Linked DNA regions of Salinivibrio kushneri. The protein of the gene in region 2 interacts with the protein of the main gene of each other region in a pairwise test. Links are inferred from orthologs where the notes say so. Each region holds a gene or a part of one and is shown on either strand. Other genes may lie near its edges. The genes, in order: N8M53_RS02105 and crp.

Region 1 (15,108 bases), 190 kb from region 2 along the record:
GCCATCATGGCCGGGGCTTTTTATCCGATATCAACTCGGATTATTGGTACTGTTAGGTCGTTAACTACGCAAGCCTGTTCCTTTGGAAATCAAACCCCACGCCAAGGCATACAGCCCGATGATGAACAGCATCAGCACCCCAAACGATGTCATGATGCCGACATCTGACACGCCAAGAAAGCCGTATCGAAACGCGTTTACCATGTACACAATGGGATTGAGCTTAGATACCCCCTGCCAAAACTCAGGCAGCAGGGAGAGCGAATAGAATACCCCACCGAGGTAAGTTAATGGCGTCAAGATAAAGGTAGGGATAAGACTAATATCGTCAAAGGTTTTGGCGAAGATAGCATTAATCAGTCCACCCAGGGCAAACACCGCCGAGGTCAACACTACGGTGGTAATCACAATCAACGGATGCGCTATCTGCAAGTCGACGAAAAACAGGGAGGTCATGGTCACCAACGCCCCCACCGCTAACCCACGACACATCCCGCCACCGATATAACCGGCAATGATCACGTAGTTAGGGATCGGTGCTACCAAAAGCTCTTCAATATTATGCTGAAATTTGGCACTAAAAAACGAAGAGGCCACGTTGGAGTAAGAGTTGGTGATCACCGACATCATGATAAGCCCCGGCACGATATACTCCATGTAGGAGAAGCCTTCCATCTGGCCAATCCGCGAGCCAATCAGATTACCGAAAATGATAAAATAGAGGCTCATGGTAATCGCTGGCGGAACCAAGGTTTGCACCCAAATACGGGTAAAGCGCGCCACTTCTTTATGAATCAAGGTTCGAAAGGCCACCCAATACAAAGCATTCATGCACGCTCCTCCCCATTTTGCTGAATTAAGGTGACAAATAGCTCCTCAAGGCGATTTGCCTTATTGCGCATCGACAGCACCTGCACGCCTTGTTGCGACAACTGATCAAAGACAGGGGTCAACCCGACTGACTTATTCACTTCAACTTCTAGGGTATTAGTATCGGTTTTCTGCCAGTTAACACCGTTTAAGGTGCTCAGCTTATGCCCGGGTTGTAAATCTAGGATAAACGTCTCTGCATCCAGCTTCGCCAGCAAGGCTTTCATGGAGGTATCTTCTACCAGCTCTCCTCGATTGATGATGCCGATGTTGCGACACAAGGTTTCGGCTTCTTCAAGGTAATGAGTGGTGAGAATAATGGTGATCCCTTGCCGGTTAATCTCGGTGAGAAAGTCCCACATTGAACGACGTAGCTCAATGTCGACACCAGCGGTTGGCTCGTCCAAGATCAACAGACGAGGCTCATGCATCAACGCACGGGCGATCATTAAGCGACGCTTCATGCCTCCCGACAAATTACGGGCAGGCTCATGGCGCTTGTCCCATAAATCGAGCTGCGAGAGGTATTTTTTCGCGCGTAATTTGGCTTGGTCGCGGGGCACACCATAGTAACCCGCTTGGTTCACCACGATCTGCTCCACTTTCTCAAACTGGTTAAAGTTAAACTCTTGTGGCACCAGCCCGATTTGTTTTTTGGCTTCCACCTTTTGGGTATCGAGATCGTAGCCAAAAATACTCACCTGCCCCTGGGTTTTATTCACCAGTGAGCTCAAAATGCCAATGGTGGTGGATTTACCCGCCCCATTTGGCCCCAATAGCGCATAAAAATCGCCCTCCTCGACAGAGAGCGATACCCCTTTTAGCGCCTTAACACTGGTCCCATAGGTTTTGACCAGGTCTTTGATGTCGATGGCTTTCATAAGCTCCCGTTCTTTTAAGGCATGACCTCGGTCACTCGGTGCGCGGCACGGAGTGCATCATAACGGCTATCAAAGGTGTGATCGTCGGTGAGCCAATTTTTAACATGCAAGCGCTCAAGCTGATCCCGTGTTTTTTGGTGGGGGCAGAGCAGAAAAACTTGGCAACTGGCGTCAACCGCATCTTTGATCGCATTTTCAAGCGCGAGGCCAACGGTCATATCAATCATGGGCACGTCACTGAGGTCTAAGATCATGACATCAAATTCCTCGATTTTACTGTGCTGACGTGCAATCGCTTTAGAGACACTGAATATCATTGGGCCTGAGAGATAGAAAAACAACACTTTTCCGTTGGCGCTGTCCAATAAAGCCCTTTCCATCTCGCTCAGGGGGACGTCATCTTCATCCGCATCACTGATGGCTTTTACCTGCTTTTCTTGCTCACGGCTTAAGTGCTCAATGGCAATAATATTGGCAATGAATACACCCACGCCCACTGCCACAATTAAGTCCACCAACACCGTCAGTATCATCACTCCATACATGATCACGGTTTGATGCAAGCTGACTTTGTGGGCACGCTGGATAAAGGTGCGGTCAAGGATATTGAAGCCCACATAGATGGCGATACCTGCCAGCACTGCCATCGGGATGGGCTCGGTCAAAAAGCCTGCGACCAAGATTACCGCCGCTAGAATAAGGGCGCGCACAATGGCCGCAAACGGTGAACGTCCGCCTACTTGCACATTAACAACCGTGCCCATGGTGCCACCCGCTCCCGGCAAAGCGCCAAATAATCCCGCCACCATATTGGCCAGCCCCTGACCACGCAACTCTTTATCCGAGTCGTGCTCTTCGCGCGTCAACGAGTCAGCGATTACCGCAGAGAGCAAAGTATCAATACAGCCCAAGGTCCCCAACACTAACGCATCCACCACCATGGTGGTCAGTACCTCACTGTCGATGTGTGGCAGCATCAAGGTTGGCAAGCCAGTTGGGATCACACCAATTCGGCGAATCGCCTCGAGATCAAACCACCACATTGACAGCAAAGTCACCACCACCAAGGCAACGAGTTGTACCGGCATATAACGGCGATATTTTTGTGGGAAAGAAAAGAGGATCCCAAGCGTAAGCAGCCCCAATAAAAGCTCACTGCGCTGAGTGTGTGCAATCAGCTCAGGCAACGTCCTCAGTGTGCCCAGCACGCCTCCTTCAGGGGGCACGTGTCCCAACAAAGGCGGCAGCTGCAAAATGATCAAGATAACGCCAATACCGGACATAAACCCAGATATCACGCTATATGGCATTAAAGTAACGTACTTTCCAAGCTTCAAGGTCCCCAAGATCACTTGGAATAAGCCGGCCATCATGACCACGGTAAAGCCCATCGCCATGCCCCCTTCGGGGTAACGTGACACCATGGTGGTAAGTACCGCGGTCATGATCACTGTCATCGGACCGGTCGGCTCTGAGATAAGGGTTGAAGAGCCACCAAATAACGCGGCAAAAAGCCCCACCAAAATGGCGCCCCACATCCCGGCTTCCGCGCCTGCACCAGACGCTACCCCGAACGCCAGCGAGAGGGGCAAAGAAATAACCGCCGTGGTGACGCCCCCAAACAGGTCCCCTTTCAGGGTCCAGTTCTTGAATCGTTCGAATTTCAAAACAGCTGATCCTTTCAAGTCGTATGCAGTATCACGGCCATGACGGCTTTACTCACTGGCACGGGGGGTCCCCAGTGCGCGCGCCAGTATATAGGAATGTGCACAAGATCAAATCAGGAGAGGAAACGCATGGTTAGTTTTCAACCAAAAAGAATAAAATGATGAGAAATGTGGCAAAGATTCACTAAATATCTTGTATTTAAGTGATCGTGATGACGTGTTTTTTCTAAGCGGGTAACGCGTGGATCACCCTAAAAAGCCATGACAGCACACAAACCCGCTCATGGCGCCAGTTAGCGAGTTTGCGTGCATTGACGTGTAACATACGTTGAACAGCCCGCTATGGCATCACTTCTACCAAGCGGTTGGCCGCCTCGAGCGCCGGTTTGCGTGTGGTAAAGATATGCGCCTCTCGGACCCAATCACCGATATGAAGGCGCTGCAGCTGCTCGCGCGTTTCGTCGTGCGGACACAGTAAAAACACCGTGCACTCAGCCTCACGCGCATCTTTAATCGCGTTCTCTAATGCCAAACCAACGGTCATATCCAACATGGGCACATCGCTTAGGTCCAGAATCATCACACGGAACTCGTTGATGTGGGCATGCTGGCGTGCAATTGCTTTCGAGACACTGAAAATCATCGGTCCTGAAAGATAGAAAAACAACACTTGGCCATTGCTCGCATCAAGCAGCGCACGTTCTTCGTCATCCAGCGGCACTTCATCATCTTCGGCATCACTGATGGCCCGTACTTGCTTGGCTTGCTCTCGGCTTAGGCGCTCAATCACCAATAAGTTGGCAATGAATACCCCTAGGCCGACGGCAACAATCAAGTCAACAAACACCGTCAGCGCCATCACGCCATACATAATACCGGTTTGTTGCAAACTGATTTTATGGGCGCGGTGAAGAAAGCTCCAATCGAGGATATTAAACCCGACATATACCGCAATGCCCGCGAGTACCGCCATCGGGATCGGCGCGGTGAGCGCACCTGCCACCAATACCACCGCGGCTAACATCGCCGCCCGCAATATCCCCGACAAAGGAGAGCGCGCCCCCACTTGCACATTCACCACGGTGCCCATAGTGGCCCCCGCGCCAGGGAGCGCACCAAATAACCCGGCAATCATATTGGCAATGCCCTGCCCGCGCAGCTCGCGATCAGAGTTGTGCTCTTGCCGAGTCAGTGAGTCAGCAATTACCGCGGTTAATAAGGTATCAATACACCCTAAGGTGCCCAGCACGAGGGCATCAATCACCATCGCGGTAAAATGCTCTGTCGTGATATGCGGGATCACTAGCGAAGGTAAGCCAGTGGGGATTTCCCCAATACGACGAATGCTGTCGGTATCAAACAATAAAATTGAAACCAAAGTGATACTGACGAGCGCGACAAGCTGTGCGGGAATAAAACGGCGATATTTCGCCGGAAAATAAAACAAGATGCCAAGGGTCAGCGCCCCGAGAAATACCTCTTTAAAATCGGCATTAGCGAGTAAGTCCGGCAATGCTTTAAGTGTGCCAAGCGCCCCGCCAGAAGGTGCCGCTTGCCCCAGCAAGGGGGCAAGCTGGAGCAAAATCAAAATCACCCCAATCCCTGACATGAAGCCGGATACCACACTGTAAGGCATTAAGGTGACGTATTTCCCCAGCCTTAAGCTGCCAATCAGTACTTGGAACGCCCCCGCCATCATGACGACGGTGAATGCCATAGCTACGCCCCCTTCCGGGTAACGCGCCATCATGGCGGTTAATACCGTGGTCATGATCACTGTCATTGGGCCGGTCGGTTCAGAAATCAGCGTAGACGACCCGCCAAATAGCGAGGCAAACAACCCGACTAAAATCGCGCCCCATAGCCCCGCTTCCGCGCCAGCCCCAGAGGCGACACCAAATGCAAGTGCCAATGGTAATGAGATTATCGCGGTGGTTACCCCACCAAATAGATCCCCTTTTAATGTCAGCTGTGCAAATCGTCCTTTATCAAACACTCACTACCCTCTACTGCATTGATGATGGAAAAGACAGTATACGAGTTTTCTTGGATTAACCGATCCGAGCAGTGGCTTTGAAGGTAAACAGCGTGATCTATTGGGCGTGACAGATGTAAAAGAATGTGAATATTGATCTCAGTGTATTTCACACTCGGTCATTAAGGTATAGTGGTAAACGACTACATTACCAAAAGCTTGCGTGAATATGGCCCAAATCAAAGCGTTGTTCGCCAATAATAAAGCCTGGTCAAAAGACATTCGTGATACTAACCCACAGTTTTTTGCCGACCTTGCCAAAGAGCAACACCCTGAATACTTATGGATTGGTTGCGCCGATAGTCGTGTGCCCGCAGAGCGCTTGACTGGTCTCGACTCTGGCGAGCTTTTTGTCCACCGTAATGTCGCCAATCAAGTTATTCATACCGATTTAAATTGCCTATCCGTCGTGCAGTACGCCGTCGACGTGCTGCAAATCAAGCACATTATTGTTTGTGGGCATTACGGCTGCGGCGGGGTACATGCGGCTATAGAAAACCCTGAGCTGGGTTTAATTAACAATTGGTTGCTACATATTCGCGACCTCTACCTCAAACACAAAAGCTACCTGAGCCAATTGCCTGCGCAAGCACGCGGTAATCGACTGTGTGAGATCAATGTCGCAGAGCAGGTTTATCATCTGGGCAATTCAACGATTTTGCGAGCCGCCTGGGAACGCGGCCAAGATGTAAAGGTTCATGGCTGGTTTTACGACACCACCGATGGGATCTTGCGGGATCTGGGGATGACCGCCAATAGTCGGGAATCGCTAGAAATAAACTACCAAGCGGCAATGTGTGAACTTGTGCCTGACCAAGTCGAGTATTAATCCTTCCCTACGTCTCTAACAAGGAAGGTTGGCACTCGCCTGTATCATGGGGTCAAAAAAACCGAGCATAGGCTCGGCTTTCTCCTTTCGCATTCCTTGAACCCTTTAGTCCAACGGAATCACTTTACCAACGTACGGCAGATGGCGGTACTTTTGCGCATAATCGATGCCCACACCGACCACAAATTCATCTGGAATCGTAAAGCCCAGCCAATCAACCTTGACGTCGACTTCTCGGCGCTCAGGCTTATCTAATAAGGTACAAATACGTACTGAATTTGGCTCGCGCAAAGACAGGATTTCACACACCTTACTCAGCGTATTGCCGGTATCGATGATATCTTCGACTAAGAGTATGTCTTTGCCTTTAATATCATCATCCAAATCTTTCAAAATACGCACATCACGCGTACTTTCCATGCTGTTGCCGTAGCTTGATGCAGTCATAAAGTCGACCGCATGCGGCATGTCAATCGCACGGCATAAATCCGCCATGAAAACGAACGAGCCACGCAGCAGCCCCACTAATACCAACTCCGGTGAGTCTTTATAGTGCTCGCTGATCTCGGCGCCCAAGGCTTTCACTCGCGCCTGAACGTCCTGCTCTGAAATCATCACTTCAACGGTGTGTTTCATATCTGCCCCGATGGTTGTCTCTCCACAAAAGGGAGGTCACTAACAAAGGTGGCATAGTCTAGCACTAAATCGATTGCGGATCCCAGCGAGCGCGTTTTCATCGCTTATGCACCCGCACACTAGTTGGGTATCACACTGATTGATAAGAAAAAATAATCCATGCCTTTGTTTTTTGTAATGAATGACTTTTTTTGCAGACAAAATTACGTTTTTACGGCCTAGATCAGGCTTCTAGCCGTTGTCAGGCCATAAATGGCTGGTATAAACTCAACCCCGCTAATAATAAAGTCATTAGCACAAACAATAATTAATTTGTACAAACCAAAAATAAGTTGGCAGGTTTTAGGATGGCTCAATCAAATGAGAGAACAAGGACGCGGCTATCGCCCGAGCGCCGCAAAGAGCAGTTATTAGGGTGTGGCTTAGATGTGTTTGCCAAACGCGGGATTGGTCGTGCGGGGCACGCCGATATTGCCGAAATGGCAGATGTCTCCGTCGCAACAGTATTTAACTACTTCCCAACCCGTGAAGACTTGGTGGAAGAGATCTTGGCCCAGACCGAGAAACACTTCATTAAACTCATTAATGAGTGCACCGAGCAAGATCAATCGATGCGAGCATCGCTAAACTGCATTACCTCGCAAATTATCGACACGGCACTGGCAGACAAAGCTTGGATGAAAGTCTGGTTTGAGTGGAGTACCTCTATTCGCGAGGATATTTGGCCACGCTTTGTCAAAGGCAGTCGAGACGCGATGGATCAGTTCGAACAAGTGTTCCAGCATGGGATGGCAAAAGGTGAGATGGTCGACCGTCACCAACCGCGTGAGCTTGCCAGTATGTTGGCTGGGGTGTGCTATGTGCTATTTTTACAGGCGCACCAGCAACCAGACAAAACGGCTTTAAACGCCATGGCTCAACACTATATTGATGTACTTTGCCAGCAAAGCTAATCGTAGTCGCGCCGTAAAAAGCCAACCCTTCGGTTGGCTTTTTTGGTTCTGGTGTCTTAATCGTCAATAAAACTCGGCCCATCATTGAAAAGGACTGGTTCGTGAGGGCGAATATGTAAACTGACTTTATCTCCCACCAATAGCGGCTCACGCGCGTGTACCGACAGTTTTTGACCATGGATATCGATGGTATAACGGCTGCTGTCACCCATAAACTGTTGGGATAACACCTGTCCTTCCCCCTTCTCATCAGCACGGATACTGAGAAACTGCGGTCTCAGTAGCCACCAATGCGCGCCTGGATGACAATGCACCGGACGAGGCCAAGGGCCGAGCGGTGTCTGCATTTGTTCTTGCGACGAGACCGTTACGGGCACATAAGAGCCCTGGCCAAGAAAATCAGCGACGAAACGGCTCGCAGGTTGGTAATACACCTCTGTGGTATCGCCATACTGTTCAATGAGCCCCTGATTCATTACCGCCAGCTTATCGGCAAACGCGAATGCTTCCTCTCGGCTATGCGTCACAAGGATCGCCGTGACGCCTTGGGATTTAAAAATGCGTCGGATTTCTTCAATTAAATCATGACGAACCTGGGTATCAATATTTGAAAAGGGCTCATCAAGCAATAACAGATCGGGTTCATAAGCCAGCGCTCTCGCAATCGCCACGCGCTGTTGTTGGCCGCCCGAGAGCTGGTGAGGATAGCGGTCACCCAGCTCCGCCAGACGCACCAGCTTGAGCATCTCAGTCACTTTTTCACTTCGTGCTGCCGTGCTGAATCCAGACAGACCAAACCCCACATTGTCTGCCACCGTAAGGTGTGGGAACAGCGCATAGTCTTGGAAAATCATCCCAATATTGCGTTGCTCTGGCGGGATTGAATGCTGATTATCGTCCATGAGTTTGCACCCAATCGATAGCTTTCCTGAGGATAATGGCATTAATCCTGCCATTGCTTTTAGCAACGTCGTCTTCCCGCAGCCACTGGCGCCGAGCAAGCACACAATTTCTCCCGGCGCGACTTGCAGCGACAAATCCTTTAAAACAGGAGTGCCGTTATAACTGCAGGTCAAATTCTCTATCGCGAGCGCACACTTCATTGATATTTTTGCTCCAATGACCGGTTAATCAGGATAAGGGGGACCAAACCAACCACGACCAACAAAATCGCAGGCAAGGCGGCATACTCTAGGTGCTCATCCGAGGTAAAGTTGTACACATAGGTGGCCAGTGTTTCAAAGTTAAAAGGGCGCAATAAAATGGCCGCATTGAGCTCTTTCATCGACTCAATAAACACCAACAGCATCGCAATGAGCGTGCCGCGCCGAATTAGGGGTAAATGCACACGGCGAATCACCCCTGTGGTGGTGCACCCCATGGTTCGCGCCGCCATATCCAATGAAGGAGGAATTTTGGCCATGCTTGATTCAATGCTGCCAATGGCGACGGCACTGAACCGCACAACAAAGGCCACCAATAAGGCCACCATGGTGCCAGATAATAGGAGGCCAGGCCGTCCCCAGCCGTAATGGGTGGCGATATCGTTAATGAAGTGATCGCCGCGCGTCAGCACTAACATCACGCCAATCGCGAGCACCGTCCCCGGCACCGCATACCCCATAGACGCCAATCGCATGGGCGCCACACTGACCCCATGCCCACGCAGGCGGCGATACACATTGACTGTCCACGCAATGCCAACGGCAATGAGCGCCGCTAAACTTGAGGTATAAAAGCTGTTATAGCTAAAGGTGGCAAATTCGCTGACCGCATTTTTTTCGTAGTAGTGCCATGCATACACCAAAAGCTGTAACAGGGGTAAAATAAACGCCAGTGACAGCAGACTCCAGCACCACGCTAACACACCGACTTTGCGCCAGCCTGTTAAGGGCATTTTCTCAATCGCATCACTGCTCGAGCTTGGACTAAATTGTGCTTGTTTACGTCGCCCATAACGTTCAGCACTGATCAAAAGGAAGATAGCAACCAGCATGATCGCAGAGATTTTGGCGGCAGCGGTTAAGCTCGAGTAGCTCAACCAAGTATCATAGACTGCGGTTGTAAGGGTGCTGACCGCAAAGTAATTGACCGTACCAAAATCGCCCAGCGCCTCCATCGCCACCAAAGAGGCCCCCACCGCAATCGCCGGCCGTGCCAACGGTAAAGAAATGCGACGAAAGCTTTGCATCGGCGAGCAACCGAGCAAACGCGCTGAGTGGGTCAAGGTGACACTTTGCTCCATAAACGCGGCACGGGTGAGCAAGTAGATATAAGGGTATAAGACTAACGCCAGCACAAAACACGCACCCGGCAAGGTACGCATATCGGGAAACCAGTAATCATTGACCGTTTGCCATTCAAACAGTGCCCGCAAGCCACGTTGCAATGGGCCTGCGTAGTCAAACCAGTCAGTGTAGATATAGCCAATAATATAGCCCGGCATCGCAAGCGGAAGCACCATCGCCCACTGCAGTTGTCGGCTGCCCGGTACCTGATACATGGCCAGCATCCACGCGGTGGGCACCCCGAGGATAATCGCAATCGCCACCACGCCAGCCACTAACAAGCTGGTGTTCAAGGTATAAGTCGGTAGTACGGTATCAAACAGATGAGGGAAAATATCCCCGGTGTCGCCTACCGCGGTATAAAAGATCGCTAAGATCGGCAAAACCAGCAACAGAGCTAAGCTCCAACTGCTGGTTTTTATAATGGGTAATCTATCTCGCATGGCCTACTACATTAAGGCGTCAGAGAAAGACAACAGGGGCGGCATCCGCCCCTATGCAATGGCTTACAGGTCGAACTGCACTTCATCCAGCAGTTTCACTGACTGGCTGTAGTTATCCGCAATCGCCTCAAGCGGCATTGGGTCATGCTTGTAGTCGCCCCAAGACGCCACCAGCTCAGACTGCTCAACACCCGGCTTCACAGGCTCTTCGAAGTTCACCTCAGCATACATATGCTGTGCTTTGTCTGACGTTAAAAATTCCATTAGTTTTAGCGCGTTTTCTTCGTTCGGCGCGTACTTCGCCATCGCCATGCCACTCACGTTCACGTGCGTACCGTGCGCGTTTTGGCCAGGATAGTTCAAGTAAACCGCTTCCGCCCACGCTGTTTGTTCTTCGTCATTCAGCATTTTACCTAGGTAATAGCTGTTGCCTAGCGATACATCACACAGGCCTTCTTTAATCGCTTTCACTTGTGCACGATCATTGCCTTGTGGTTTACGCGCGAGGTTGTCTTTTACGCCCTCTAACCACTCTTTGGCTTTCGCTTCACCGTGGTTTTCAATGATGGCTGATACCAAAGAAACGTTGTATGGGTGTTTGCCTGAACGGGTGCAAATCTTGCCTTTCCATTCTGGTTTTGCCAAGTCAAGGTAGTCAAAATCATCACCTAGTTTACCCACACGCTCACGTGATGAGTATACCGCACGGGCACGTGTTGTCAGCGCAACCCACTTGTCTTCACTATCACGGAACTGCTCAGGCACGTTTTGGTCGATCACCGCGCTCTGTACAGGCTGAACCACGTCTTGATTAACCAGCTCTTGAAGGCGTGAAATATCAACGGTTAGCAAAACGTCAGCCGGGCTGTACTCACCTTCTTGCTTAACCTTTTCCGCCATGCCTTTTTTGGCGAATTTAACATTCACCTCAATGCCGGTCTCTTCGGTAAACGCATCGAACATGGGTTCAATCAAGAAAGGTTGGCGATACGAGTAAACATTGACTTCTTCGGACGCAACCGCGGCGCTGGTTCCTAATAGGCTTGCGGTGATAGCCGAGGCAATCAGTAGTTTTTTCATCGTGGCAGTCCTTAAATATGATGATAAATGATAACGAATCTCAGTTTCGTTAGTATACAACTAATGACTCAGGGCTCAATATGATCAGACGCAAAAACAAAGAAACCTTACATCCAAAAATGTAAGGTTTCGTTTCAGAGTTTAATCGAGTTAAGTGTAACTGACTATTTTACGCTAACAAATTCGGGATATGCATCAATGCCACAGTCATGTAAATCCATCCCTGACATTTCTTCTTCTTCGGTAACACGGATACCCATGGTGTTTTTCAGCACTAGCCACACGAGGAAACTTGCCGCAAATACCCAAGCAAAAATCACTGCCGCACCCAAAAGCTGCGCACCAAAGGTTGCCCCTGTGTTACTTAAAGGCACAACCATCAAGCCGAAGAAGCCACACACACCGTGCACAGAGATAGCACCAACAGGGTCATCAATTTTAATCTTATCAAGACCAACGATACTGAAGACCACAACCACACCTGATACCGCACCAATGATCAGCGCTGCCACAGGTGAAGGTGATAGCGGATCCGCGGTGATGGCCACTAAGCCGGCTAACGCACCGTTGAGTACCATGGTCAAATCCGCTTTCCCCCACATGGTTTTACACACCAGCAAAGCAGCAATCGCACCCGCAGCCGCAGCCGCATTGGTGTTCAAGAAGATTTGCCCGACCGCGGTCGCGTTTTCAAAATCCGACACCATCAACTGTGAACCACCGTTAAAGCCAAACCAGCCGAACCACAAGATAAAAGTACCTAGGGTAGCGAGGGGCAGGTTTGAACCAGGGATGGGATTGATTTTGCCATTTTTGCTGTATTTCCCTTTACGCGCCCCCAAGAGCAGAACACCTGCGAGTGCCGCAGCGGCACCGGCCATGTGAACAATCCCAGAGCCAGCGAAGTCGCTAAAGCCTGCTTCTGAGAGAAAGCCACCGCCCCAGGTCCAATAACCTTCAACCGGATAAATCACCGCAGTTAAGATGACAGAGAACACCAGGAACGCCCACAGCTTCATACGCTCAGCCACCGCGCCTGACACCACAGACATCGCTGTCGCCACAAACACCACTTGGAAGAAGAAGTCTGATTCAAGCGAGTGATCCGCGTCCGCCCCTTGCGTGCCAATCAAGGTACCGAAAGACGGTATAAAGCCACCACCGCTGTTATCCACGTACATGATGTTGTAGCCCACTAACAGGTACATGGTACATGCGATGGCATAGAGGCAGATATTTTTGGTCAGTATTTCAGTGGTGTTTTTTGAGCGTACTAGCCCTGCCTCTAACATGGCAAAGCCTGCTGCCATCCACATCACTAGCGCACCGGATAAAAGAAAGAAAAAGGTGTCGAGCGCGTAGCGCAATTCAGTCACCGTGTTTACCAGTTCCATTGTCTTTACTCCCTGTTTTTAAATTGCTTCCAGATCCATCTCACCAGTACGGATACGCACCGCCTGCTGAAGATCAAAGACGAAGATTTTGCCATCGCCGATCTTGCCGGTTTGTGCAGCCTTAGAGATCGCGTCCACGACACTGTCGACATGCTCGCTCTGCACCGCGATTTCTAATTTTACTTTGGGTAAAAAGTCGACCTGATACTCAGCACCGCGGTATAACTCTGTGTGCCCTTTTTGACGGCCGAAGCCTTTCACCTCTGAGACAGTCATGCCGTCAATGCCAGCATCCGCCAACGCTTCACGTACGTCATCAAGCTTGAATGGCTTGATAATGGCGCTAATCAGTTTCATATCCTTCTCCTGAGTCCTTGTGTTTGCATCATCGTCTAACTATCAAGAGCCGTGCCAATAATTAATTAGTTAATATTCAATAACTTAAAAAACAAATAGAAATAAAGGCGGTGATTTGCACCATATAAGTGCGAATTATTCACCAACACAGCGCATACCCGCGGGAGCGGTACACGATTGCACCAATGGGGAACATAGAAGCGAGAATAAGGATAAAAAACGGGGAAAGATTCATCGATTCAAAGCACGCACACGGTAATACGTGCTCATCGATGACTAGCTAACTCAGTGAGCCCGCTTAACGTCGACCGTAACGGGCAATAAAGTCTTGGTAGGCGTCTAGCATTTCCAAAAAGTCTTGGTAACCACACGCGGCGTAGCTTTCTTCATCATAAAAGGTCAGCGCTTGCTCATTGAGCATGATTTGCGCGTCATCCGAGGCAGGTTGCAGCATCGCATTCGCCACCACCACGACCTCATCATGATTGGCGGTAAGCGTGAACGTATGCCCGCGCCACTGCTGCTCTGACTCAAGTTGCTGCAGAGTATGTAGACAGGCTGTCACTTGCGTCAGCTCCGTGCCGAGTTCATCCAATAGCCAACGTCCTATGGCTTCATGTCCCATAGAAAAAACAATCCGGTAGCTGTCATCAAAACTGTTGCGAGAAAATTCGTAATCCACACTGACCTCCAAATTTGGCACGCTATTGTCCGGCTTTTTCCTATAATTGCCAAGCCGAGGCTGTCATCAAGCTGTCACTTCAACCATACTTAAATGGAATAACAGTAAGCAGTAAAGGATAGGCTAATGCATATCGTGATCGCACCTGATTCATTTAAAGAAGGCCTCAGTGCTCGCCACGTTGCTCAGGCGATCGAGGCTGGCATCGCGCCTATTTTGCCTAACGCCCGTTTCTCTCAACTGCCAATGGCTGACGGGGGTGAAGGCTTTGCACAAAGCTTTCTCGACCAACTTGGTGGCGAGCGTTATCACTGCGAGGTTACTGGACCCGATTTTCGCTCGGTGACCGCCGATTTTATTATCAACCGCGAGCATCGGCTTGCGGTTATTGATGTTGCCAGTGCATCTGGGCTGCCTTTGGTGCCTATTCACGCACGCAATCCACGTCATACCACCAGCTTAGGCACCGGTGAGCTCATTCGTGCCGCGCTTGACCATGACATTGATGAGATCATTATCGGCTTGGGGGGCAGTGCCACCAATGACGCTGGTGCAGGGATTCTGACCGCCCTGGGCGCCAAGCTCCTTGATGGCGCGGGCAAACCAATACCGCCTACAGGAGAGGGCCTGGGTGCACTGATGACGCTGGATCTTGACGGACTGGATGCTCGCCTTAACACGGTCAAACTCACTGCCGCCTGCGATGTAGACAATCCATTATGTGGACCGCATGGCGCTACCACCGTCTTTGGGCCACAAAAAGGCGCCCAGGAAGAAGACATTCGAGAATTGGAGCAATACCTGCACCGCTTTGCCAGTATTTGCCACCTACAATTGGGACAGTCCATTTGCCACTTTTCAGGCGCTGGCGCGGCTGGCGGGATCGGCGCGACACTCGGCGGGTTACTCGGCGCGCAGCTTGAGCCAGGGGTGGAATTGTTACTCTCACGCACCCATGCCCACCACGTATTGATACAAGCCGATTGGGTGATC
Region 2 (15,393 bases):
TTGGGGCTGTTCCCAGTTTATTGTGGTAGTGCGCCCGCTGATACGCCGATGACAGTGACATACACTGGCTTTCGCTGTCAGTTAAACCGCTAACCTCGATGTCGCTCGTCCCAGGCTCACGCTAGGATGACGCTCTATAAGCACTGTGTTAGCATCATGCCGGTTTTCAATCGCATGGCCGAGCACAGTGCTTCTTATCATCGACAACTACGACTCTTTTACCTACAACCTGTATCAATACTTCTGTGAATTGGGCGCATCTGTTTGCGTCAAACGCAATGATGCGATTAGCTTGGCGGAGATAGAGGCGATGGCGCCCACCCATATCGTGGTTTCACCAGGCCCTTGTACCCCAGACGAAGCTGGGATCTCGCTGGCGGTGATTGAGCACTTTGCGGGAAAGGTTCCCCTTTTAGGTGTCTGTCTGGGCTATCAAGCCCTTGCGCAAGTATTTGGTGCTAAGGTGGTACGCGCAAAGGCAGTGATGCATGGTAAAACATCGCCCGTCGATCACGCAGGGCAAGGTGTCTTTGCTCATTTGCCCAGCCCGCTTACCGTCACGCGATATCACTCCTTAGTGGTGGATCCACACAGCTTACCCGCCTGTTTGATGGTAACAGCAACCACCATGGAGGCAGATGGGCGTGAAATTATCATGGGGTTAAAGCACCGTGAGCTCGCGGTGGAAGGGGTACAATTTCACCCAGAAAGTATTCTCACCCAAGAGGGACATGCTTTACTGGCCAACTTTCTCCAGCAATAACGTCGACAGGATAAAGGCGCGACAGTGTTAAGCGCCGTTACCTCGGGGCATCCCAGCCGCGCTCTCCATTACACACGCTTGCACCAAATGGCGATCTTTATCACCAATTTTACATTTCGCGATTTTTGACTGCCTTATCAATGGCTGCAACCTTATGCAGCCTAGCTGTTATCTCCCCTCAGTCTTGCCTGTTTGGCATCATAGCCTTGCTTGCTCTGCGCTTCTCTCTGCTCACAGTTTATGCATAACTATCTCGGTAAACTGCATGAGTTCGGTTACCCTGCTGAAAACAAAACATAATCTGCTATTGCTGCGGTTAAAATAATGTAAATACTATGCATCATAGATTAAACACAGAAGGATTGAGTGATGACAATGGAGCACAAAGTAGAACGTAAACTCTTCGACGAAGTCATGGTGCCATGTTACAACCCAATGCCGATGATCCCAGATCATGGTAAAGGGTCGCGTATCTGGGATCAGGAAGGTCGAGAGTATATCGATTTTGCCGGTGGTATCGCGGTGAGCTGTTTAGGTCATTGTCATCCGGTAATGGTGGATGCACTGACCGAACAAGCGCAGAAGCTGTGGCACTTGAGCAATGTGATGACCAACGCCCCGGCGTTGCGCCTCGCAAAACGCCTCACCGAACTGTCCTTCGCCGACCGCGTGTTTTACGCTAACTCAGGCGCCGAGGCGAACGAAGCCGCACTGAAACTGGCGCGTCGCTGGGCAAAAGAAGAGCACGGCGAGCACAAAAGTGAAATCATCGCTTTCACCAAAGGTTTCCACGGTCGCACCTTCTTTACCGTGACGGTAGGGGGACAGCCCGCTTATTCAGACGGCTTTGGCCCTAAACCTGGCGATGTCACCCATCTTCCTTACAACGACATCGCCGCATTGGCCGACCATATCTCAGATCGTACCTGTGCGGTGATGATGGAGCCATTGCAAGGCGAGGGCGGCATCGTGCCACCGGAAGCAGGCTTTTTGCAGGCCGTGCGCGAGTTATGTGACAAACACAACGCCCTGTTGATTTTCGACGAAGTCCAAACCGGCAATGGCCGTACGGGCACCTTTTATGCCTATCAAGAATCAGGGGTTGAACCGGACATTCTGGCGACAGCCAAATCACTGGGTGGCGGGATCCCCATTGGTGCCATGCTTACCACCGAACGTCTCGCAGCACACATGAAACCGGGCGTTCATGGCTCCACCTATGGCGGTAATCCATTGGCGTGTGCGGTCGCAGAAGCCGTGGTCAATGAAGTGACCAAGCCCGAAGTGCTAGAGGGTGTCATTGAGCGCGAGCAATGGTTCCGTGACGGTTTAGAGGCGATTAACGATAAATACGGCATCTTCAGTGAAGTCCGTGGCAAAGGCTTGCTACTCGGTGCGGCACTGAACCAAGACTGGGAAGGCCGTGCACGCGATATTCTGGTTGCCGCGGGTGAAGAAGGCCTGTTGGTATTAGTCGCCGGCCCAAATGTGGTGAGGTTTACTCCGTCATTGGTGATTACCAAAGCCGATATTAAAGAAGGGATGGCACGCCTGGAGCGCGCGATTGCGAAGGTTGTTGCAGGATAAGCGACCTCATACACTCGGAGGGATTTGAGATGTTAGTTATTCGGCCTATCCGTGCATCAGATTTTGATGCACTGATGTTGTGTGCGGAAGCGTCCGGCCACGGGTTTACCTCGTTGCCGGTGGATGCCGATTTGCTCCAAGGGCGAATTGATAATTCGCTAGAAAGTTTTGCCAAAAAGGTGACAGAGCCTGGCCCGGAAGGGTACTTGATGGTCGCTGAAGATGTAGAAACCGGTGAGATTGCCGGGACGACTGGGATTGAAGCGGCTATTGGCCTCGACAATCCATTTTATAGTTACCACCTGACGAAGGTGGTGCACTCGTCGCGCAAACTGAATGTGCATAACATCGTGGAAGTGCTGACGTTTGGCAACAACTACACCGGCACCACAGAGATCTGCACCTTGTTTATGCGCCCTGAGTTTCGTGGCGGCCTAAATGGCAAGCTTTTGTCTAAGTGTCGGTTTTTGATGTTGGCACAATTTCCCGAGCGTTTCGCAGACGTGGTCTTTGCTGAAATGCGTGGTGTGTCTGATGACGAGGGGAACTCGCCGTTTTGGCAATGGTTGAAGGATAACTTCTTTAACATTGACTTCACGTTGGCTGACTACCTCACCGGGATTGGGGCGAAAGGCTTCATCGCTGATCTGATGCCAAAATTACCGATTTACGTGAGCCTGCTCAGTGAGGAAGCGCGAGCGGTGATCGGGCAAGTGCATCCCAATACTCGCCCAGCGTTGCGCTTGTTGGAAAAAGAAGGCTTTTCGTGCCGTGGCTATGTCGACATCTTTGATGCCGGCCCCACGGTGGAATGCTTACGTCACAATATTGAATCCGTGCGTCATTCTTTCAACGCCTCGGCAAGCGTAAGAGAGCACAGCAGCGCGCAGGACTATTTGATATCGAACACGGACTTTGCCGGTTTCCGCGCGACAGCGGCGAAAGCGGCGGTGGATCATGAAACCAATCAGGTGGTGATCAGCCCCGCGGTAGCAGACGCATTGAATGTAAAAGAAGGCGATCAGCTGCGTTTGATTGCCATGGAGGGATAAGATGACAAAGCAATCAGCAGGCCATCTGATTAACGGAGAGTGGGTGAAAGGCGAGGGCGAGGTGATGACCTCGCAAAATCCCTTTGATAGTCAGTGTATTTGGCAAGGTGAAGAAGCGACGCGCCCCCAGGTTGAACAAGCGGTTAGCGCCGCACGTGAAGCCTTTCTTCGTTGGCGTAATACTGAATTTGCCGAGCGCCAAGCGCTGGTTGAGCGCTTTGCCGAGATAGTGAAAGCGAATACGGACGATTTAGCGCGCACCATTGCTGAAGAGACGGGCAAACCATTCTGGGAAACCAAAACCGAAGTCGGTGCCATGGTGGGAAAAGTGGCGATCTCATTACGCGCTTACCACGAGAGAACGGGCTCACGCGAAAAAGATGTCAATGGCACGCAAGCTGTGTTGCGTCACCGTCCGTTAGGTGTGATGGCGGTCTTTGGCCCGTACAACTTCCCGGGTCACCTGCCCAATGGCCACATTGTCCCCGCGCTACTGGCCGGTAACAGTGTGGTGTTCAAGCCGTCAGAATTGACGCCAAAAGTGGCGGAAAAAACACTGGGGTATTGGTTAGAGGCAGGGCTGCCGCATGGCCTTATCAATCTGGTACAAGGTGGCCGTAATACCGGCGAGGCTTTAGCACAAGCCCGAGGCATTGATGGCTTATTGTTTACCGGTAGCGCCAATACCGGCCATATCCTCCACCGCCAATTCGCGGGTCAGCCCGATAAGATGCTGGCACTGGAAATGGGGGGAAATAATCCCTTGGTGGTCAGTGATCAGTTTGGTGATTTAGAAGCCACCGTCTATACCATCATTCAGTCAGCGTATCTTAGCGCCGGTCAACGTTGCACCTGTGCACGCCGCCTGCTGCTGCCTGAAGGAGAAGTGGGTGACAAGATCTTGACGCGCCTAGCACAATGGACAAAAACCGTGCGAGTTGGCGGCCAGTTTGATGATCCGGCGCCGTTTATGGGCGCACAGATCTCAGTGGCGGCAGCAGAGGGTATTCTGGCCACACAGCAAAAGCTTGTTGATCTGGGCGCGAAGCCAGTGATTGAGTGTGAACATCAGCATGACGCGGTGATCTCGCCAGGGATCTTGGATGTCAGTGGTATTCAAGACTTACCGGATGAAGAGTATTTTGGTCCGCTTCTGCAAGTGCAGCGTTACCAGGATATGGCCGATGCGGTCACCAAAGCCAATGACACCCGCTATGGGTTGTCTGCCGGACTTATCAGTGAAGACGATGGTGAATGGCAGTACTTCCTTGACCATATTCGTGCAGGGATTGTTAACCGCAATCGCCAATTGACGGGCGCTAGCGGTGACGCGCCATTTGGTGGGCCGGGTGCCTCGGGGAACTTACGCCCCAGCGCTTACTATGCAGCGGATTATTGCGCTTATCCGATGGCGTCAATGGAAGGGGAGCAGGTGGTACTGCCCGAAACGTTCGCCCCCGGCATTCCGAATCAACAGGACTAAGGAGAGCAACATGGACAGTGGCCAAGCGTTATTCGACAAACTGTGGCAGGACTACATCAACCGTCTGTGCCCTTCGGCACATAAGGTGCATGCCTTATTAGAGGAAGGGCAACCTTTGATCAATGATCATATTGCCTTACGGACATTTGGTTTACCTAAGGTTGGGCTAAAGGTACTTGCGCGTCCATTTCTCGCCTTGGGGTATCAGCAAAAAGGTGACTATACCTTTGAAGCGAAAAAGCTCAACGCCTGCCATTTTGAGCATCCCGATCCTTTGATGCCAAAAGTTTTTATCAGTGAGTTGATGGTCGAGCAATGCTCGCCAACGCTTCAGGCGATTGTCGAGAAGCTGGTGGCGCAGGTCGATGAATCGTCACTAACAGGCAGTGATTTTCTCCATCAGGGGCGTCTATGGGATGTTGATTGGGCGACCTATCAAACCCTTGCCGAAGAGAGTGAATATGCGTCTTGGGTGGCGGCACACGGTTATGGTGCGAACCATTTTACCGTGAGCGTGAATCAGCTGAATGCGCATGATGATTGCCTCTCGGTGAACAACCGATTGCGCGACAATGGCTTTGCGATTAACGAGTCAGGTGGAGAAGTCAAAGGGGATGCATCAGTGTATTTGGAGCAATCCTCCACCATGGCGGATCGCGTACCGGTTGCTTTTTCTGATGACACGCAAACCATCCCGGGTGGATTTTATGAGTTTGCTAAGCGTTATGTCCTGCCCAATGGTGAGCTCTACCAAGGTTTTGTGGCTGCCTCGGCAGATAAAATCTTTGAAAGCACCCACTAGTTATTCGTCCTTGCCCGAATACGGGTCGACGTCATATGAAAGGGAGCGTGTGATACGCTCCCTTTTTTATCGTCTATTGGGCCTCGATGTCGAGCCAAAACGTGTCTGGAATCGCTTGTGTTTCGTTGCTTAAATGTGGGTTATCAACTCGGATTACGGTGCGTTCACTAATGTTTGCCTTTTCAAAGGTTTCCTTAACTAAAGGCGCATTATTGAAAAACTCGATAAATGATCCGTCTTGATACGCCGCTTCAAAAGCGCGATTTAACATCTCGGCGACGTCAGCATGTTGCGGAGACACAAACAGGAACATCGGGAAGCGATAGATCAGCATCAGGTGTGGGTCAACTAACAGATTACCGTATTGCGGCCGCTCGGCTAATTCACTAAAAGGCTCAATCAAGGCACGAGGGAAGAGATCGGCACGACCCGTATCAACCACTTTAAAAATGTTTTCAAAGCTCGATATTTCACGTACGCGAAATCCCGCAGAGTTAAGCACTTTGACGTCGGCCCAGCCTTGTCCCTGAGTCATCGTAAGAGACTGCAAATCACCCGCGCTATTTATCTGAGCGAGTTGGGGCTCAGTGGCTTGGTTGGTAATAAACAGGCGATGGCCGAGTAAACCACGAAACACGGGATAGCGAATGGGGATCAGTTCCGATTCCAGTGTACGGTCGGCACCAAGCCAGTCGACAGTGAGCTTGCCTTGCTTGAGCATCTCCACTTTACGAGACTGAGAGCCAATTTGGCCGTCAAAGGCTTGTAAGGTGACAGATTCTCCCGATTTTTCAGCAAGAAATTCAATCAGCTCAATGGCATAGAGGTCAAGCGCTGAGCCAGCGCGTGGCTCGGGGTGTACAATCGTGGTATTGGATGCGGCATGGACTGAAAACACAGAGAGCGCGAGGGCGGTGAGGGCAGTTATCACTTTTTTCATAAACGATACCTTGTTAATTTAGTGTTAACAACATCGTTTTGAGTTTAGAAGCTATCCGCGTGCTTGCCAGAAAGTGGAGATAAAAAAACCGACGCCAGGGCGTCGGTTGGTGATACAGAGAGCGGCGCAATTAGCGTGTGCCGTATACCACGATGGTTTTACCGTGTGCGGAAATGAGGTTTTGCTCTTCCAGCATTTTTAGAATACGTCCCACGGTTTCACGCGAACAGCCGACAATTTGGCCAATTTCCTGACGGGTGATCTTAATTTGCATACCGTCAGGGTGTGTCATGGCATCTGGCTGCTTCGCCAAGTTCAACAAGGTTTGCGCAATGCGCCCTGTGACGTCCAGGAAGGCGAGATCCCCTACCTTTTGGCTAGTTACCTGCAAACGACGCGCCATTTGTGAAGACAGGCGCATTAAGATGTCAGGGTTAACTTGGATGAGCTGGCGGAACTTCTTAAATGAAATTTCTGCCACTTCACACGGTGATTTAGCGCGAACCCAAGCAGTGCGCTCTTGGTCTTCTTCGAAAAGCCCGAGCTCACCGATGAAGTCACCTTGGTTAAGGTAAGACAGGATCATTTCCTTGCCTTCTTCATCTTTGATCAGTACGGCCACAGACCCTTTCACGATGTAATACAAGGTCTCCGCCTTCTCACCTGCATGGATAAGCGTGCTTTTAGACGGATACTTATGAATATGACAATGTGAAAGGAACCACTCGAGTGTAGGGTCTGTTTGAGGTTTTCCTGGAACCATATAACTTATTTCCTCTGCATGTGTTGCCCGGCAACAACGTCCTATCTTTGTCTGAGGGGTAACCCATCAGATCATTGCACAGAATACGAAGTCTGAACGCGGGCTACAAGCTCACTGTATGTTAACAAGAGTGTATCTTTTTTTGTTGGTGATTTCTTGATTTTGATCTAGGCCAACCGCCTAAAAATCTGGCAAAAACGTGGCTAAGATCACGGCTTGAGAAGTAATACATCATGGATGCGCTACGCCTTAGCCAATCTTGCCTTTTTCTATCAATTGTTGGATCAATGGACGGATAATCAATTCCATCGCAAAGCCCATTTTTCCCCCAGGCACCACTAAGGTGTTATGCCGTGACATAAACGACCCAGTGATCATCTGCAACAGGTAGGGGAAGTCGACATTTTTCATCCCACGAAAGCGGATCACCACAAAGCTCTCGTCCAAAGACGGGATCCCTTTGGCATTTAATGGGTTTGAGGTATCTACCGTGGGAACGCGTTGAAAATTGATATGGGTGCGAGAAAATTGCGGAGTGATATAGTGCAAGTAATCATCCATTGAGCGCACAATTGAGTCGGTCACCGCTTCACGAGAGTGACCTCTATCGCGCGTATCGCGGACAAATTTTTGAATCCACTCTAAGTTGACGATGGGCACCATACCTATCAAGAGGTCGACGTGTTGCGCAACATTGACGTCACCGTCGACCACCCCACCGTGCAATCCCTCGTAAAACAATACATTGGTATTGTCGGCCAAGTCTTGCCATGGTGTGAAGGTACCAGGCATTTGGTTATAGGGCACCGCTTCATCAAAGGTATGTAAATAGCGACGGTATTTTCCCGTGCCTTGGTCGCCATACTCACGAAAAAACTGCTCTAGTCGAGGGAAGTCGTTGGCGGTGGGGCCAAAGTAGCTGATATGCTTGCCTTGTTCACGCGCTTTACGGATCTCCACGTCCATTTCGGGACGAGTAAAACGGTGAAAGCTGTCCCCTTCTAGCCAGGCCGCTTTGATGTTCATCATCTGGAACATCTTACGGAAGGCCTCCGAGGTAGTGGTGGTACCGGCTCCTGACGAGCCGGTAACCGCAATAATTGGATGTTTAGCCGACATGACGCGCCCTGTCATTCAGTCTGAATTTGTATCGCGATACGGCGTGTACTGCGATGCTAAGAGCCGAGTGCTGCTTTACGACGAATATCCACTGTCTCGTGCAACTCGGAATACACAATCACGGCGTCTCCGGATTGTAATTGTTGGCGAACATCATCAACTTTTTGTGCAAAGCTGACTTCTTGCTCACCATAATCGGTTCCTTCCCGTAATACAAAGTGCTCAATTAACGCTGTCAGTGTTTCGTCGGGAATCGACTGCCATGGAACCATCATACTACATCACCTTTTATTTATCTCAGGATGGCACGCGAGGGTGCGTGATGCGAATGTTGTGAATTGGCTCGCATTTTACCCGATCATACCAGTAAATGCAGTGGTTCTCTTTGATTCCTTTGATGGCACTAACGTGCCGTCTTGCTCAGTGACTCATGCGGCAAATAAGACGCTAACCAGCCGGGCACCGCTTGCTCAAGCCACAACTGAGGTTGGCGCCAGCTTCCCGTGACAAAACCAACATGGCCGCCATGCTCTGTGAGTTGGTAGTCGATATTGGCGGGTAAGGGGGACGTTGGGATCACCGCGTCGGTCATAAACGGGTCGTCTTTGGCATGAATGATGGCCAGCGGTGTCTTAATGGCATTAAGCACGGAAAGGCCGCTGCAGGCACGGTAATAATGGTGTGCATCGTCAAAGCCATGAAGCGGGGCAGTGACAGTTTGGTCGAACTCAAACAACGTATTGATCGTTGGGCGTTCTCCCGCATGCCACCGGCCGACTTGCTGATGACGGGTCAGCTTTTCAGCAAGGGTTTGTCGCATCGAGCGCAACAAATAGGCTTGATAAACACGGGAAAACCCTTTCTGGATACGCATCGAGCACGCGGCTAGGTCAAGTGGGGGTGACACTGCGCAACCACAGGTCACGATGGGATCATCGTGATAGTCCGCCAGATAACGTACCAGCATGTTTCCCCCTAAGGAAACCCCGACCGCGCCAATTTGACTCTCTGGATAGGTCTCACGCAAATAGGTTAAGAAGGCACGTGCGTCTTGGGTTTCTCCAGAGTGATAGGTCCGCGCGGCACGATTAAGGCGGCCACTGCAGCTGCGAAAGTGCATCACTACGCCGCACCAACCTTGACGTTGGAACGCGGCGAGCAAGCCGTTGGCATACGGGCTGTCGAAACTGCCGGCTAAGCCATGGAATAAAACAACAATCGGCTGCCCAGGTTGCGGTTGATGTGTCCAGGCCAAATCAACAAAATCGCCATCGGGCAGATCAAATTGCTGCCAGCGAGGGGTGAAAAGCGGGGCACGACGCAGAAAGCGAGGCAACAAGGTTTGTAGGTGCGCATTCCGTGCACTGGGAATGGGTCTAAACGGTGTCATCATGGTTACTTCCCTCTTCCTCGGCGGGCGTCACCCTCAGTGATGTATATAGGTTGCGTGCTGATGGTGACAGCTGACGGCAATAGTAGGCGAGAGGAGAGGCGGTATCCGTGAGCCAGGTTTGACGATTTAGGGCCTCGACTAAATCCTGCTGTTGGAATTTTTCTAAGCTGAGCTCAAAGTTAAGCATTTTTTTGTACTGTCCACTGCCGACCCGCGGCTTCAAATCTCGCCGCAGGTGACGATAGGCAATAAGCAAATGCTCCGATCGGCTCAACGCGTGTTTGAGTTGGCTCAGGCTCTCGGGGGCAAGGCCGTAGCCATGTTGCTCAATCCAGGCGAGCAACAAGGCAAGGTTGACGTTACCTTGGTGCTCGTCTTGGAGCTTGAGGCAGGCTTGTTTCACCTCTGGCTTGCCATAATGATGTAAACAAAACTGCCACAGGTCGGCGGGGTTCGCCATCCCAGGGGTTAGCTTTGAGTGAATGTCGCCTCCAGGGCTTCCAGCTCTTCTTGTCGCTCCATCCATTCTTGTTCCACCTCTTCGAGCGTCGATTTGGCATCCGCTTGACGTTGCAATTGCGCCGTGAGTCGCGCTTTGTTATCACTGTGATAAATCTCAGGATCCGCCAACTGGCTTTCCGCGTCACTGATAATGGCAGAGAGTTGTTCTATCTGTGTGTCGAGATTGTCAATTTTTTTCCGCAAAGGCGCCGTTTGCTTGCGTAATTCGGCATCGCGGCGTTTTTGCGCTTTGCGATCCACTTGGGTTTGTTGCGGTGCTGTTTTCTCCGCGGCCGCTTGTTTTTTGCTCTCAGCGCGATCAGCACGCTGTTGATCGGTCAGCCAGCGATGATAATCGTTCAAGTCTCCATCAAAGGGTAGCACTGCGCCATTGTCGACCAAGTACAAGTCATCGGTAGTGGCGCGCAGCAAAAAGCGATCGTGACTGACAATCACCATCGCGCCCTCGTAGGACTGTAAAGCCAGCGTTAATGCTTGGCGCATATCCAGGTCAAGGTGGTTAGTGGGCTCATCGAGTAGCAGTAGGTTCGGTTTTTGCCACACCAGCAAAGCGAGCACCAAGCGGGCTTTTTCGCCTCCAGAAAAGGGGCCGATGGGCTCGAGCGCCTTGTCGCCTTGAAAGCCAAACCGGCCGAGAAAATCACGCAAGGTTTGCTCAGCAGTGGTAGGGGCTAACCGGTTTAGGTGCTGAAGTGGCGTATCGTCGATCCGCAACGTATCAAGTTGGTGTTGGGCAAAATAGCCAATTTTCACCCCTTGTGAATAGGTTAATTCACCGGCCATGGCGGGTAGGCTACCCGCGAGCAGTTTAATCAGGGTTGATTTACCCGCACCATTGCGCCCTAGTAAGCCAATGCGCGCCCCCGGCACCAGGTTAAGGCGAATGTTTTCAATAATGGGGGTCTTATCATAACCAGCCGCCACCTTGTCCATCATCAAAATCGGTGTGGGTAAGGCATCCGGGGTGAAGAAGGTAAAACTAAATGGGTTATCGTATTGCGCGGGCAATACCTTCTCCATCCGCTCAAGGGCTTTAATCCGACTTTGCGCTTGACGGGCTTTGGTCGCTTTGTAGCGAAAGCGATCAATATACGATTGCATGTGGTTAATTTGCTTTTGTTGCTTTTCGTACTGCGCCTGTTGTTGAGCCAATTTTTGCGCGCGCATTTGTTCAAAGTCGGAATAATTACCCGTATATTCATTAAGCTGTTGGTGCTCAATATGAATAATACGGTTGACGACAGGATCCAAAAAGTCCCGGTCGTGAGAGATCAACACCAAGGTCCCTGGATATTGCTGTAGCCATTTTTCCAGCCACATCACCGCATCGAGATCTAGGTGGTTGGTGGGTTCATCCAGCAACAGCAGATCAGAGCGGCATAATAGCGCTTGTGCTAAGTTCAGCCGCATTCGCCAGCCACCTGAGAATTGGGTGAGTGACCAGTGGATTTGTGGTTGGCTAAAGCCCAAACCATCAAGCAGACTCGCAGCGCGTGCTTCAATGGTATAACCACCAATGGCATCCAATTTGTCGTGCAACATCGCTACCGCATTACCATCATCACGGGTTTCGGCGTCGCGTAAGGCTTGCTGTAGCTCGCGGTATTCGCTATCGCCATCAATGACGTATTCAAGTGCGCTTTTGTCGAGTGCCGGGGTTTCTTGCGCCACCCATGCTACCTGCCACTGACTCGGATAGTCACAATTGCCGGCATCCAACGATAATTGATGGCGCAGCAATGCAAACAGGCTAGATTTGCCACAGCCATTTTTTCCCACCAAACCGACTTTGTCGCCTGGCGAAATAGTGGCAGAAGTGTGGTCAAGCAGGGGCTTACCACCACGAAGCAGTTGAATGTCGGAGAAGCGAATCATGATTTCTCAGTCTGTCTCGGGTTGATGGATGCGCATGGTTGCGCGGTCGTTATACCAGCTTGATACGGGGATTGCCAAATTCTACCGCGTCATCCCACTGGTCAGACACAGACGGGGCATATTTGTGTGTTAAAGTTAAAAACATGGAACAAATGAACAGATTGCGTTCTTACAATAATCATAACGACAAGGAAGCCTATGCCCCGAGATAAGGCTGAAAGCCCCTCTCTTCCCAAGGTACTGGTGATTTTTGCTCACCCCGACCCCGATGAATCTGTTGCCAATCGTCGCTTAATTGAGGCCATTACGCCGTTGTCCCATGTCACAGTCCATGATATTTACGCCGCATACCCTGATTTTGTGGTGGACGTGCATCATGAGCGTGCGTTGGTCACTGACGCCGATGTGTTGGTCTTTCAGCATCCACTGCAAATGTATTCCTGTCCGGCATTGTTAAAAGAGTGGATAGATGTGGTGTTAGGGAAAGGGTTTGCTCATGGACAAGGCGGGGATGCGTTGGCCGGTAAAACCTGTCGTTTTGTGGTGACCACTGGCGGTGCGGCCGAAGCGTTTAGCCAGCAAGGTTACAATAAATATTCGATGGCCGAGTTATTGCAACCCTTTGAGTTAACCGCCTCATTATGTCGGATGTATTGGATCCCGCCGTTGGTGTTGCACTGGGCACGTCGCGTTGGCGATGCCGATCGCGATGCGTTTGCCGAGATTTACGCCGATTGGCTCGCCGATCCATTGGCGCAACAAGGAGGAGAGGATGGATAACAACCTCTTATCGGTGGCTTTTGTCTTTTTATTGGCCGCGGTGATTGCGGTTCCGTTGGCACAGCGCTTGGGCATGGGCTCTGTCCTCGGTTATTTGCTGGCAGGCATAGTGATCGGGCCTTGGGGGCTGGGTCTGGTCCGTGATGTGGATGCGATTCTCCATTTTGCGGAATTTGGCGTGGTGCTGCTGCTGTTTTTGATTGGTCTGGAGCTGAACCCGAAAAAGTTGCTGCAAATGCGCCGACCGATTATCGGGCTTGGGGGCAGTCAGGTGGTACTCACCGCGTTCGCCATTGGTGTGGTATGTATGATGACAGGCTTAACCCTTTCCCAATCATTAGTGATTGGAGTTGGCCTGGCGCTTTCTTCTACCGCGATTGCGATGAAAATTATCGAAGATCAACGCCTAATGCGCAGCGAAACCGGACAGTCAGGCTTTGCGGTCTTGCTCTTCCAAGACATTGCGGTAATCCCGATGCTCGCGATGATCCCTGCGCTTGCCGGTGGCAGTGCCGGTAGCTGGCTCGACGTATTATGGATGTTTGTCGGTATCGGTATTTTGCTGGTAGGCGGTCATTTCCTGCTGCGCCCGCTGTTTCGTTTAGTGGCCATGAGCGGTGTCACCGAGCTATTTACCGTGACCTCGTTGGCCTTGGTGATTGGTATTGCCCTGGCCATGCAAGCATTGGGCTTATCGATGGCGCTCGGGGCGTTTCTTGCGGGCGTATTGCTTGCTGAAAGTGAATACCGTCATGAGCTAGAAACCGCGATTGAGCCTTTCAAAGGTTTGTTGCTCGGGCTGTTCTTTATTGCGGTGGGGATGACCGTTGATCTCGGCTTATTGCTCGATTATCCCCTCGCAATTTTAGGCACGGTGGCAGCGTTAATTTTTGCAAAAACCATATTGCTTTACGGGTTGGCGCGTCTGTTTGGCGTGGCGCCAAAGGCACGTAGTCAAATGGCGGTGTTGCTTAGCCAAGGCGGGGAGTTTGCGTTTGTTATTTTTACTGCCGCGCGCAGCCAAGGGTTACTCGACCAGCCATTGAATGCATTTTTGTTGGTGGTGGTGAGCTTATCAATGATGACGACGCCTTTAATGCTGACGCTTCAACAGCGCTGGTTTGCCCGCACGTTCAACGAGCCAGAGGAAGCGCCGCCCCAAGGACAGTTTGAGCAAGCTGATGCGCGCGTGATCATTGCCGGTTTTGGTCGCTTTGGTCAGGTGGTAGGGCGTTTGATGTTCGCTAACAAAATTGGCGTAACCATATTGGAACGTGATCCGACACAAATTAAGCTGCTACGTCGCTTTGGCTATGAAGTGTATTATGGCGACGCAACCCAGCTCGACTTATTACGGGCGGCCGGTGCGCATACCGCAGAAGCGATTGTGATTTGTACCGATTCGCCTGACGAGGTGATGGAGATTGTTGATCTTTGTGCGCGCCATTTCCCTAACTTAAAGGTAATGGCACGGGCGCGGAGCCGTGTAGAGGCTTATCAATTGATGGCGCAGGGCGTTGACCAGTTCTCGCGTGAAACCTTTTTGGGCGCACTTGAACTGGGGCGGCAGACGCTAGAGTCACTGGGTATGCATCCGTATAAAGCCAAGCGAGCCGAAATTTTATTCCGTAAGTTGGATATGCGGGTATTGCAAGATCTATTGCCGCAACACAGCGAAGACTTGGCGACGGCCTCCCGAGTGAAAGAAGCACGCAAAGAGTTGGAAGAAATTTTTGACCGAGAAATGCGTGGTGACAGTGAGCGGCACCAAAGTTGGAACCGAGATGAGTAAGGTGTTGAAGTGAAAAAACGTTTCATTGCTGGGGCAGCATGCCCAGCGTGTCAACAACTCGATACGTTACGAGTATGGCGCGAAAATAATATTGACAAAGTAGAATGTGTCAGCTGCGATTATCATGATAGTCGGTTGCCTGATTCGGCACAGCAGTCACACTCTGGTGCCGAGTCAGCAGAGAATGTCATTGGGATCTTTAAACCGGAGTAGGGGATCCGTTATCATCGGCAGTCCATTTACCTTCCGGTCTCGGAGCGAGCATGAAAATTGCAAAAGATGTGGTAGTCAGCCTGGCTTACCAAGTAAAAAATGAAGATGGTGCACTTGTTGACGAATCAACAGCACAAGAGCCTCTCCAATACCTGCACGGTCATCGTAACCTGATTGTAGGTCTTGAGAACGCGCTGGAAGGCCGCGAAAAAGGTGAGAGCTTTGACGTGACTGTAGGCCCAGACGAAGCCTATGGCGATTACCAAGAAGCCATGGTACAACGCGTACCGGCTAACGTATTCCAAGGCG

The links.
Region 1: the proteins of crp (region 2) and N8M53_RS02105 interact in binary tests that used the Escherichia coli proteins (3 or more experiments, as listed by UniProt). The link is inferred for Salinivibrio kushneri from one-to-one orthologs.

The regions. Positions count from the first base shown.
Region 1 is NZ_CP114588.1:422,276-437,383, reverse strand. What follows is about bases 12,424-15,108. They hold N8M53_RS02105 (YacL family protein), read right to left. Parts: upstream 14,116-15,108; coding sequence 13,732-14,115; downstream 12,424-13,731. Other genes in these bases: N8M53_RS02100 (glycerate kinase), read left to right, coding at 14,242-15,108; glnK (P-II family nitrogen regulator), read right to left, coding at 13,095-13,433; N8M53_RS02115 (ammonium transporter), read right to left, coding at 12,424-13,076. Also shown: N8M53_RS02165 (ABC transporter permease), read right to left, coding at 61-831; N8M53_RS02160 (ABC transporter ATP-binding protein), read right to left, coding at 828-1,751; N8M53_RS02155 (SulP family inorganic anion transporter), read right to left, coding at 1,766-3,418; N8M53_RS02150 (SulP family inorganic anion transporter), read right to left, coding at 3,759-5,414; can (carbonate dehydratase), read left to right, coding at 5,623-6,282; hpt (hypoxanthine phosphoribosyltransferase), read right to left, coding at 6,388-6,918; N8M53_RS02135 (TetR/AcrR family transcriptional regulator), read left to right, coding at 7,266-7,871; N8M53_RS02130 (ABC transporter ATP-binding protein), read right to left, coding at 7,928-8,974; N8M53_RS02125 (ABC transporter permease), read right to left, coding at 8,971-10,602; N8M53_RS02120 (Fe(3+) ABC transporter substrate-binding protein), read right to left, coding at 10,666-11,682; more of N8M53_RS02115, read right to left, coding at 11,847-12,423.
Region 2 is NZ_CP114588.1:226,134-241,526, forward strand. The notes cover bases 5,575-8,544. They hold crp (cAMP-activated global transcriptional regulator CRP), read right to left. Parts: upstream 7,391-8,544; coding sequence 6,758-7,390; downstream 5,575-6,757. Other genes in these bases: N8M53_RS01115 (DUF1338 domain-containing protein), read left to right, coding at 5,575-5,687; N8M53_RS01120 (hypothetical protein), read right to left, coding at 5,761-6,627; N8M53_RS01130 (phosphoribulokinase), read right to left, coding at 7,640-8,509. Outside these bases: N8M53_RS01090 (ExeM/NucH family extracellular endonuclease), read left to right, coding at 1-93; N8M53_RS01095 (anthranilate synthase component II), read left to right, coding at 188-763; N8M53_RS01100 (aspartate aminotransferase family protein), read left to right, coding at 1,133-2,350; astA (arginine N-succinyltransferase), read left to right, coding at 2,380-3,402; astD (succinylglutamate-semialdehyde dehydrogenase), read left to right, coding at 3,404-4,885; more of N8M53_RS01115, read left to right, coding at 4,896-5,574; N8M53_RS01135 (YheU family protein), read right to left, coding at 8,566-8,784; N8M53_RS01140 (hydrolase), read right to left, coding at 8,913-9,902; N8M53_RS01145 (TIGR02444 family protein), read right to left, coding at 9,886-10,362; N8M53_RS01150 (ABC transporter ATP-binding protein), read right to left, coding at 10,371-12,299; glutathione-regulated potassium-efflux system ancillary protein KefG, read left to right, coding at 12,498-13,079; glutathione-regulated potassium-efflux system protein KefB, read left to right, coding at 13,072-14,871; N8M53_RS01165 (YheV family putative zinc ribbon protein), read left to right, coding at 14,881-15,084; slyD (peptidylprolyl isomerase), read left to right, coding at 15,135-15,393.